DNA from 2 places in the Peribacillus sp. N1 genome. Region 2 is predicted to be linked to the other one. Evidence: a T-box and tRNA genes for the amino acid it is inferred to sense, from the RefSeq annotation. Region 2 holds a T-box; the other holds one or more tRNA genes.
What was found. A T-box is a leader RNA that pairs with one kind of tRNA and senses whether it is charged. The one in region 2 lies ahead of ACYP5M_RS09595 (valine--tRNA ligase), so its partner is inferred to be a tRNA-Val.
Positions count from the first base shown of each region.

Region 1: it has a tRNA-Val gene. The T-box ahead of ACYP5M_RS09595 (valine--tRNA ligase) is inferred to sense a tRNA for this amino acid. The anticodon was not compared.

Region 1 covers NZ_BAAHZO010000005.1:9,585-13,007, forward strand. The annotation lists gene ACYP5M_RS18500 (hypothetical protein) at 270-686, opposite strand; gene ACYP5M_RS18505 (hypothetical protein) at 930-1,157, opposite strand; tRNA gene ACYP5M_RS18510 (tRNA-Val) at 1,371-1,442, opposite strand; gene ACYP5M_RS18515 (hypothetical protein) at 1,654-1,875, shown strand; gene ACYP5M_RS18520 (phosphatidylglycerophosphatase A family protein) at 1,893-2,450, opposite strand; gene ACYP5M_RS18525 (alpha/beta hydrolase) at 2,642-3,364, shown strand.
Region 2 covers NZ_BAAHZO010000002.1:236,103-239,525, forward strand. The annotation lists gene ACYP5M_RS09595 (valine--tRNA ligase) at 1-1,996, opposite strand, end outside; T-box leader at 2,040-2,267, opposite strand; gene ACYP5M_RS09600 (hypothetical protein) at 2,494-2,685, shown strand; gene ysxE (spore coat protein YsxE) at 2,742-3,423, opposite strand, start outside.

The DNA.
Region 1 (3,423 bases), on a different contig from region 2:
AGTCAACGTACTTTTTCTCTATTTATTCTCAAATACCATTTTAATACAACAATTCCCTATTTTAGATAAGTAAATGTTACTATAATTACTAAGTCACTTCCATAGGCCCCCAGTATTGAAATAAGAAATAGATATAGGAGGAATGTTTTATTTTATTAACATAACGAGTGTAGTTGAAAAGTATGCCATGATATAACGAGGAAAACTGCAATTTTCCTCATTCAGAGGAAGAAGGTTTATCCATTTCTGCACCATTTTCTTAGAGTACATTAATTTATTAGCATTTTATCTAATTCACGAACTTTATCATATGACTCCAATAGTTGTTCAGGTATTAATGTTCTCCCATAATCCCAAGCATTAGTTTCTATTTCAGATTTTAGCTTTTCTTTTTCTTCTTCGTGACCATACATTAAAATCCTTAAATCATGTTTGTTTTTCTTAAAATCTAAATAATAACCAATCATACGATAAAGAATAATTTTAACAAAGTCTTCCTCTGTCTCTTTAATTCTAATTTTCCCTTTATAACCGTTAACTTGAAGGTAATTGAATTTTATAGTATTGGTCGATACGTTATAACTCATAGGTGCACTTAGATTATTGTCAAATTCATAAATAATATCCAAATTGTGCTCATTTAATGTGTTATTAATTATCTTTTCGATATCGCTTATATAAAGCATTTAACTATCACTTCCCTTTTAAAGACTTACTTCATTATAGTAGTAGATTAAGTTATTCTTCATTTATCAATATGATAAACTGTTGAGATATTAAAATCACACAGTTAAAACCAGGAAATATTTACCATATAATACTAAAGTGGAGGGTAAGTCATACGAGAAGTATGATTAATCCCCTAATAGAACCCTTAATTGGAAAGGAATTTTACTTTTAATTACTCTTCTATACCTTCCTCCTTCTATTTATTTCACTTTAAAACTTTCTATCATTGGTTGTAATTCTTCTACCATCATTTCAAGTGAAGGGATTGTATTATACTTTTCAAGCCAAGAAACGTAATGAAGTGCTACATTAAGCGCAATATCAAAGTAGGGGACAGGTTCGTTGTAACCACACTTTCTGTGAGATGAAAATTTATCTCTGAAGTCTTTCATCGTTTGCCGATATTTTGCATAGTCTTCATGCGTCATCTTATTTTTAACATCCATCGTGAGCTGAATAAGCAAAAGGCTTTACCTACAGTTCCTTGAAATATTAATTATTACAAATAATTGTCCTGTAATGCGTTTTAATCCTTCTCTATCCGCCACCAATTGAGTAAATAATACAAAATGAACTATATTTAAAAATAAAAAAAGGCCCAAATCCCTGTTATATCAAGGATTTGAGCCTTTGGTAGTTGATGACCTGTGAGGGATTCGAACCCACGACCCCTTCCCTGTCAAGGAAGTGCTCTCCCACTGAGCTAACAAGTCGTATGTAATGACTGACTGGTTACTTAAGTACATAATTTATTATAAGTTTTTTTGTTAAAAAGTCAACGCATTATATTAAAAAAGTTTTAATTTTTTCTTATTTTATTTCCCCACTCCGCAAAACACGAACGAACATTCCCTTTTCACTTGCATATAAAACGTACGTTCGCATATAATGATAGCAAGCAAGTCAGCAAAGGAGTGACAGGGAATGAAATATATACTTCGTAAACATATGGAAGGAAATGCTCCATTGGAGATAATTTATCTCTCCGAACAAGGTAAGATCACGCAGCGGAAAATACAGGTGCTTGAAATTTATCCAGGCCATATTCACGCATTCTGTTTTCTAAGGCAGACAAAACGGACATTTAAAGTGGCCAATATCCTTTCTGCCCGCCTCATTAAGGCTAGGTTTGATAGGTCTGGCTGAAGATTGTTAATCAAGGTTCAACCGATTAACTCTTCTTCTTCCTGGATGTCCTTTTCCTGTTCGGTTAACGATTCTTCTTCATCTCTCAGACGGTGAGCTAACCTTGAGGCGGCACTCGCGGCAATGCTAGCAACGATATCATCCAGGAAGGTATGCACGATTCCTTCTTGCTTCTTATCAAGTTCGTGTATGACGCCTATTTTATTTTTATCCAAATGGCCAAAGGTCGTTACAGCAATGCTTCCGTAACCGAGCACTGCACCAAAGGCAATCGTTTCATCCACTCCGAATAGCCCTTCATCAGACTCAACAATCGATTGCAGGGGTTCTGATAGTTTTTTTTGCTCGGCCAGTTTATCCAGCTCCACACCGACTAAAATGGCATGTTGAATTTCCCTTTTCAACAGGACACGCTCAACGCTGTGGATGCATTCCTCCAGCTTTAGATCAGCTTTATACGGGAACTGCAATTCATAAACGATTTTTGCAATTGCCTCCACACTGACACCACGCTCTAATAATGTTCGTTTAGCCGCCTTCGTTACTTCCCTGCTGTGTACTTGTACATCTGCCATTTTATTCGCCACCTTTTTTATTGTATTATTTTTCTATATCCTTTTATTATAGCACCTTATTATTCAAATTTTTAGAAAATACAATGAAAATTTTCTATTCTAAAATCTTGTCACGGGAAAAAGTCGCTAGGCTATGCTAAAATAATCAAGTAAGTTGTTTTTCATTATTATTTATCATGAGGTGCGGGAGAATGAGTTTACGCAAAGGCACAATTAAAGAGTACATGTTTAAAAGCGAAGCTTTAGCAGAAGAATTGGAACTGCTTGTTTACTTACCTGCTAATTTTTCGCCACTGTATAAATATTCGCTTGTGATTGCTCAGGATGGCCGTGATTATTTTCAAATGGGTCGAATTGGTCGGGTAGCAGATGAACTGTTAGGGAACGATGAGATTGAGAATATCATCATTGTCGGCATTCCCTATAAAGACCGCTTTGACCGCAGGCGCAAATATCATCCCGACGGGGAACAGCACATTGCATACATACGTTTTCTTGCCCATGAACTTGTCCCGTTTTTAGATGATGAATTCCCTACCTATCAAATGGGACATGGTCGAACTTTGATCGGTGACTCTCTTGGCGGTACAGTTTCTTTATTGGCCGCACTAAAGTATCCGCATACATTTGGGAAATGCATCATGCAGTCGCCACTTGCCAATGAGGCAGTAATGGATGCTGTACGTAATTTTGAGGATCCGCATCTTCTCGAACTTTACCATGTGATCGGGACTGGGGAAACGGATGTTCCGACGACGGATGGCAAGAAGGCAAACTTCATAGAGCCCAACAGGGAATTGCATAAATTAATAAATCAAAAAGGATTTCCTTACTTCTATGAAGAATTTGAAGGTAATCATACCTGGAAATACTGGCAGGCAGATTTAAAACGAGCACTATTGGAAATGTTCTAACCCTCTCCTTTTGTGAAGGGTTAAAGAAAAGCATGGCCAACTATAATACAACAATAAAA
Region 2 (3,423 bases):
CTTCGTCTTCGCCATATAGCGGAAGCTTCGCCATTTCAATATACCAGTCACAGAAGTCATCCCAAATGAAGTTGTATAGCACACGGCCCACTTCACCAAACTCATAACGGTCCGCAAGTCTGGTTACGTTGGAAATCGTTTCATTCAAGCGCGTCAAGATCCATTTATCGGCTACAGACTTCTCACCGCTTAAATCGATTTCGTCATAAGTCATGCCATTCATGTTCATCAAAGCAAAACGGGATGCGTTCCAAATCTTATTGGAGAAGTTCCAGACCGCTTCCACTTTTTCCGTGCTGTAACGAAGATCCTGTCCTGGCGAGCTGCCAGTGGACAAGAAGTAACGCAGTGAATCGGCACCGTATTGATCGATGACATCCATCGGATCGACACCATTGCCAAGCGATTTACTCATCTTGCGCCCCTGTTCGTCACGAACGAGTCCGTGGATCAGCACATCTTCAAATGGTCGTTCACCCGTGAACTCAAGAGCTTGGAAAATCATCCGTGATACCCAGAAGAATATGATATCATAGCCTGTCACAAGTGCCCCGGTTGGATAGTAACGTTGGAAATCGATACTGTCCTTGTCAGGCCAGCCCATAGTCGAGAACGGCCATAATGCCGAGCTGAACCATGTATCCAGAACATCCGTATCTTGTTCCCAGTTTTCAGCGTCCGCAGGCTCTTCGTGACCTACATACACTTCACCTGTTTCTTTATGGTACCAGGCTGGAATGCGGTGACCCCACCAAAGCTGACGGGAAATGCACCAGTCACGGATATTTTCCATCCAATGCAGGTACGTCTTTTCGAAACGATCCGGTACGAAATGAACTTTTTCCTCATCGGATCCTTTTTGAAGCTCAACGGATGCATCAGCCAGCGGCTGCATTTTAACGAACCATTGCGTCGAAAGATATGGTTCAACAACAGCACCGCTTCTCTCTGAATGTCCAACTGAGTGAAGGTGATCTTCGATTTTGAAGAGTACTCCTTCTTCCTGAAGGTCTTTGACGATTTGTTTCCGGCATTCAAACCGGTCCATGCCTTCATATTTACCAGCCTTTTCATTCATCGAGCCATCTTCATGCATGACAAGGATGCGCTCCAAATCGTGACGGTTCCCGATTTCGAAATCATTCGGGTCATGAGCCGGAGTAATTTTGACCGCGCCTGAACCGAATTCCATATCGACATAATCATCACCGACAATCGGAATTTCCCGGCCTGTAATTGGCAATCGGACCATTTTGCCGATCAAGTGTTTATAACGGTCATCTTCAGGATGTACAGCAACAGCAGTATCACCAAGCATCGTTTCTGGACGGGTGGTGGCAATTTCGATTTCACCTGATCCGTCAACCAACGGATATTTCATATGGTAAAATGCGCCCTGCACATCTTTGTAAATAACCTCGATATCGGATAAAGCCGTTTTCGTCGATGGATCCCAGTTGATGATGTATTCGCCGCGATAAATCAAGCCCTTGTTATAAAGCGAAACGAACACTTCGCGCACAGCTTTTGAAAGCCCCTCATCAAGAGTGAAGCGTTCACGTGTATAATCAAGTCCAAGACCCAGCTTTGACCATTGTTCACGGATATGGCTCGCATATTCCTCTTTCCATTTCCATGTCTCTTCTACGAATTTTTCACGTCCAAGGTCATAACGGCTCACGCCTTCCGCACGAAGTTTCTGTTCTACTTTCGCTTGAGTGGCGATACCGGCATGGTCCATGCCCGGCAACCATAAAACATCATAGCCCTGCATTCTTTTCATGCGTGTCAAAATATCTTGAAGTGTCGTATCCCAAGCGTGACCAAGATGAAGCTTACCTGTCACGTTAGGCGGCGGGATGACAATCGTGTATGGTTCTTTTTTATCGTCACCCGTCGTTTCGAAAAACTTTCCATCAAGCCACCATTTGTAGCGGCCTTTCTCTATCGTCTGCGGATCATATTTAGTCGGCATAGAAATTTGGTTCTCTTCCATATCATTTCCTCCTTTTTAGGCATAAAAAAAACTTCCATCATCACAAAAGGACGAAGGAAGTTGTTCGCGGTGCCACCTTTTTTCCGAAAAAGAAAAAAACTCTTTCGGCTCTCAAATCGGATAACGGCTCTTCACCGGCCTTCGCTACTAAGAGGTTCACGAAGACTGCTCGCGGACGACTTCGGATGCTGCTTCCTGGAAACCTCGCACCAATTTGGTTTCCTCTCTGAAAAGTGCATATCATCTTACTATTTCCGGTCTTTGCATTGATTTATATTCATATGTAAATTCATTGAATGCATATAGTATATAGTACAAAAAATATGGGGCTCCAGTCAATCATCTTTTCGCTTACTTTCCCAGGAATCATCCCATTTGATACATTCAAGGTCGTTTTCTTTATTTTATCCTCCAGGAACAGTGAATGTGACGGCTTTATCACCTTTTCCACTGCCCACCCATAGAATATAAGAAGTCCTAAAAAGGAAGGTAATAATATGAAGCGAAGATATACTCCCTATACTTTACCGCCTTGGATGAAGAAATTCCGCGGTGTCTGCCAGCAGTTCATCGTCCCCTTTATCGTATTCCAAGGATTACGCACGTTGATTTTTCCGACTTTCTTCGATATGCTCCTGCTAATCGCATTTATTTTCCTGGCCATGTCTTTATATTTCGAATGGATATAATTATTCCCTTACAGCAAAAAAATATACATGACTGGAGATAATCCAATCATGTATATTTAGCTTGGAGGTGATTGTTCTTCTTTGGCAGCCTCGGCAGCAGCCTTTTTCTGCTGTTCGATCTCTTCGATTTTCATCACCATATATTCAATATTTTTCAGAAGCCAAAATTGCCGCTGCAGTTGAGTAACATTTTCAAGCTCTGAACGATGGACCCTGCCATCGGAATAACTCTTCACTAATTCCAAAGCTGATCCAGGGAATGCCAGATAACTTTGCATGAGCAGCAATTCTTCTTCCTTCAACGGAAAATAACGAAAATAGTTATATAGCCAGTCAACGCAGTCATTGCATTGGACAGGATAGGTCCTGGCCGATTTAACGAGAAATGGCAGTAAATCGAAATGCGGCGGAGCCGTATTCGAATTCTCAAAATTGATGAAGTAGCCATACCCCCGCTCATCATAAACGAAATGCTTCAAAGAAACCTTTCCGTGCGTGACCACGGTTCGCACCTTTTCACTATCCTTCGTTTTTTCATACCAGGTTTCAAACTTCTTGATCGAGTACTTCAGCGCCTGTGAAATATCAGTGTAGAAAGAACAAACCGTCATTTCGAATGGAGACATATACCACTTCTTTTCACAGCTGACAATATACTCATCCATAAAGTCCTTCTCGTTATTCCAGGCATCAAGCGTCCGCTCATAATGGGCTTCCCTTTCCTCAATATCCACTTGT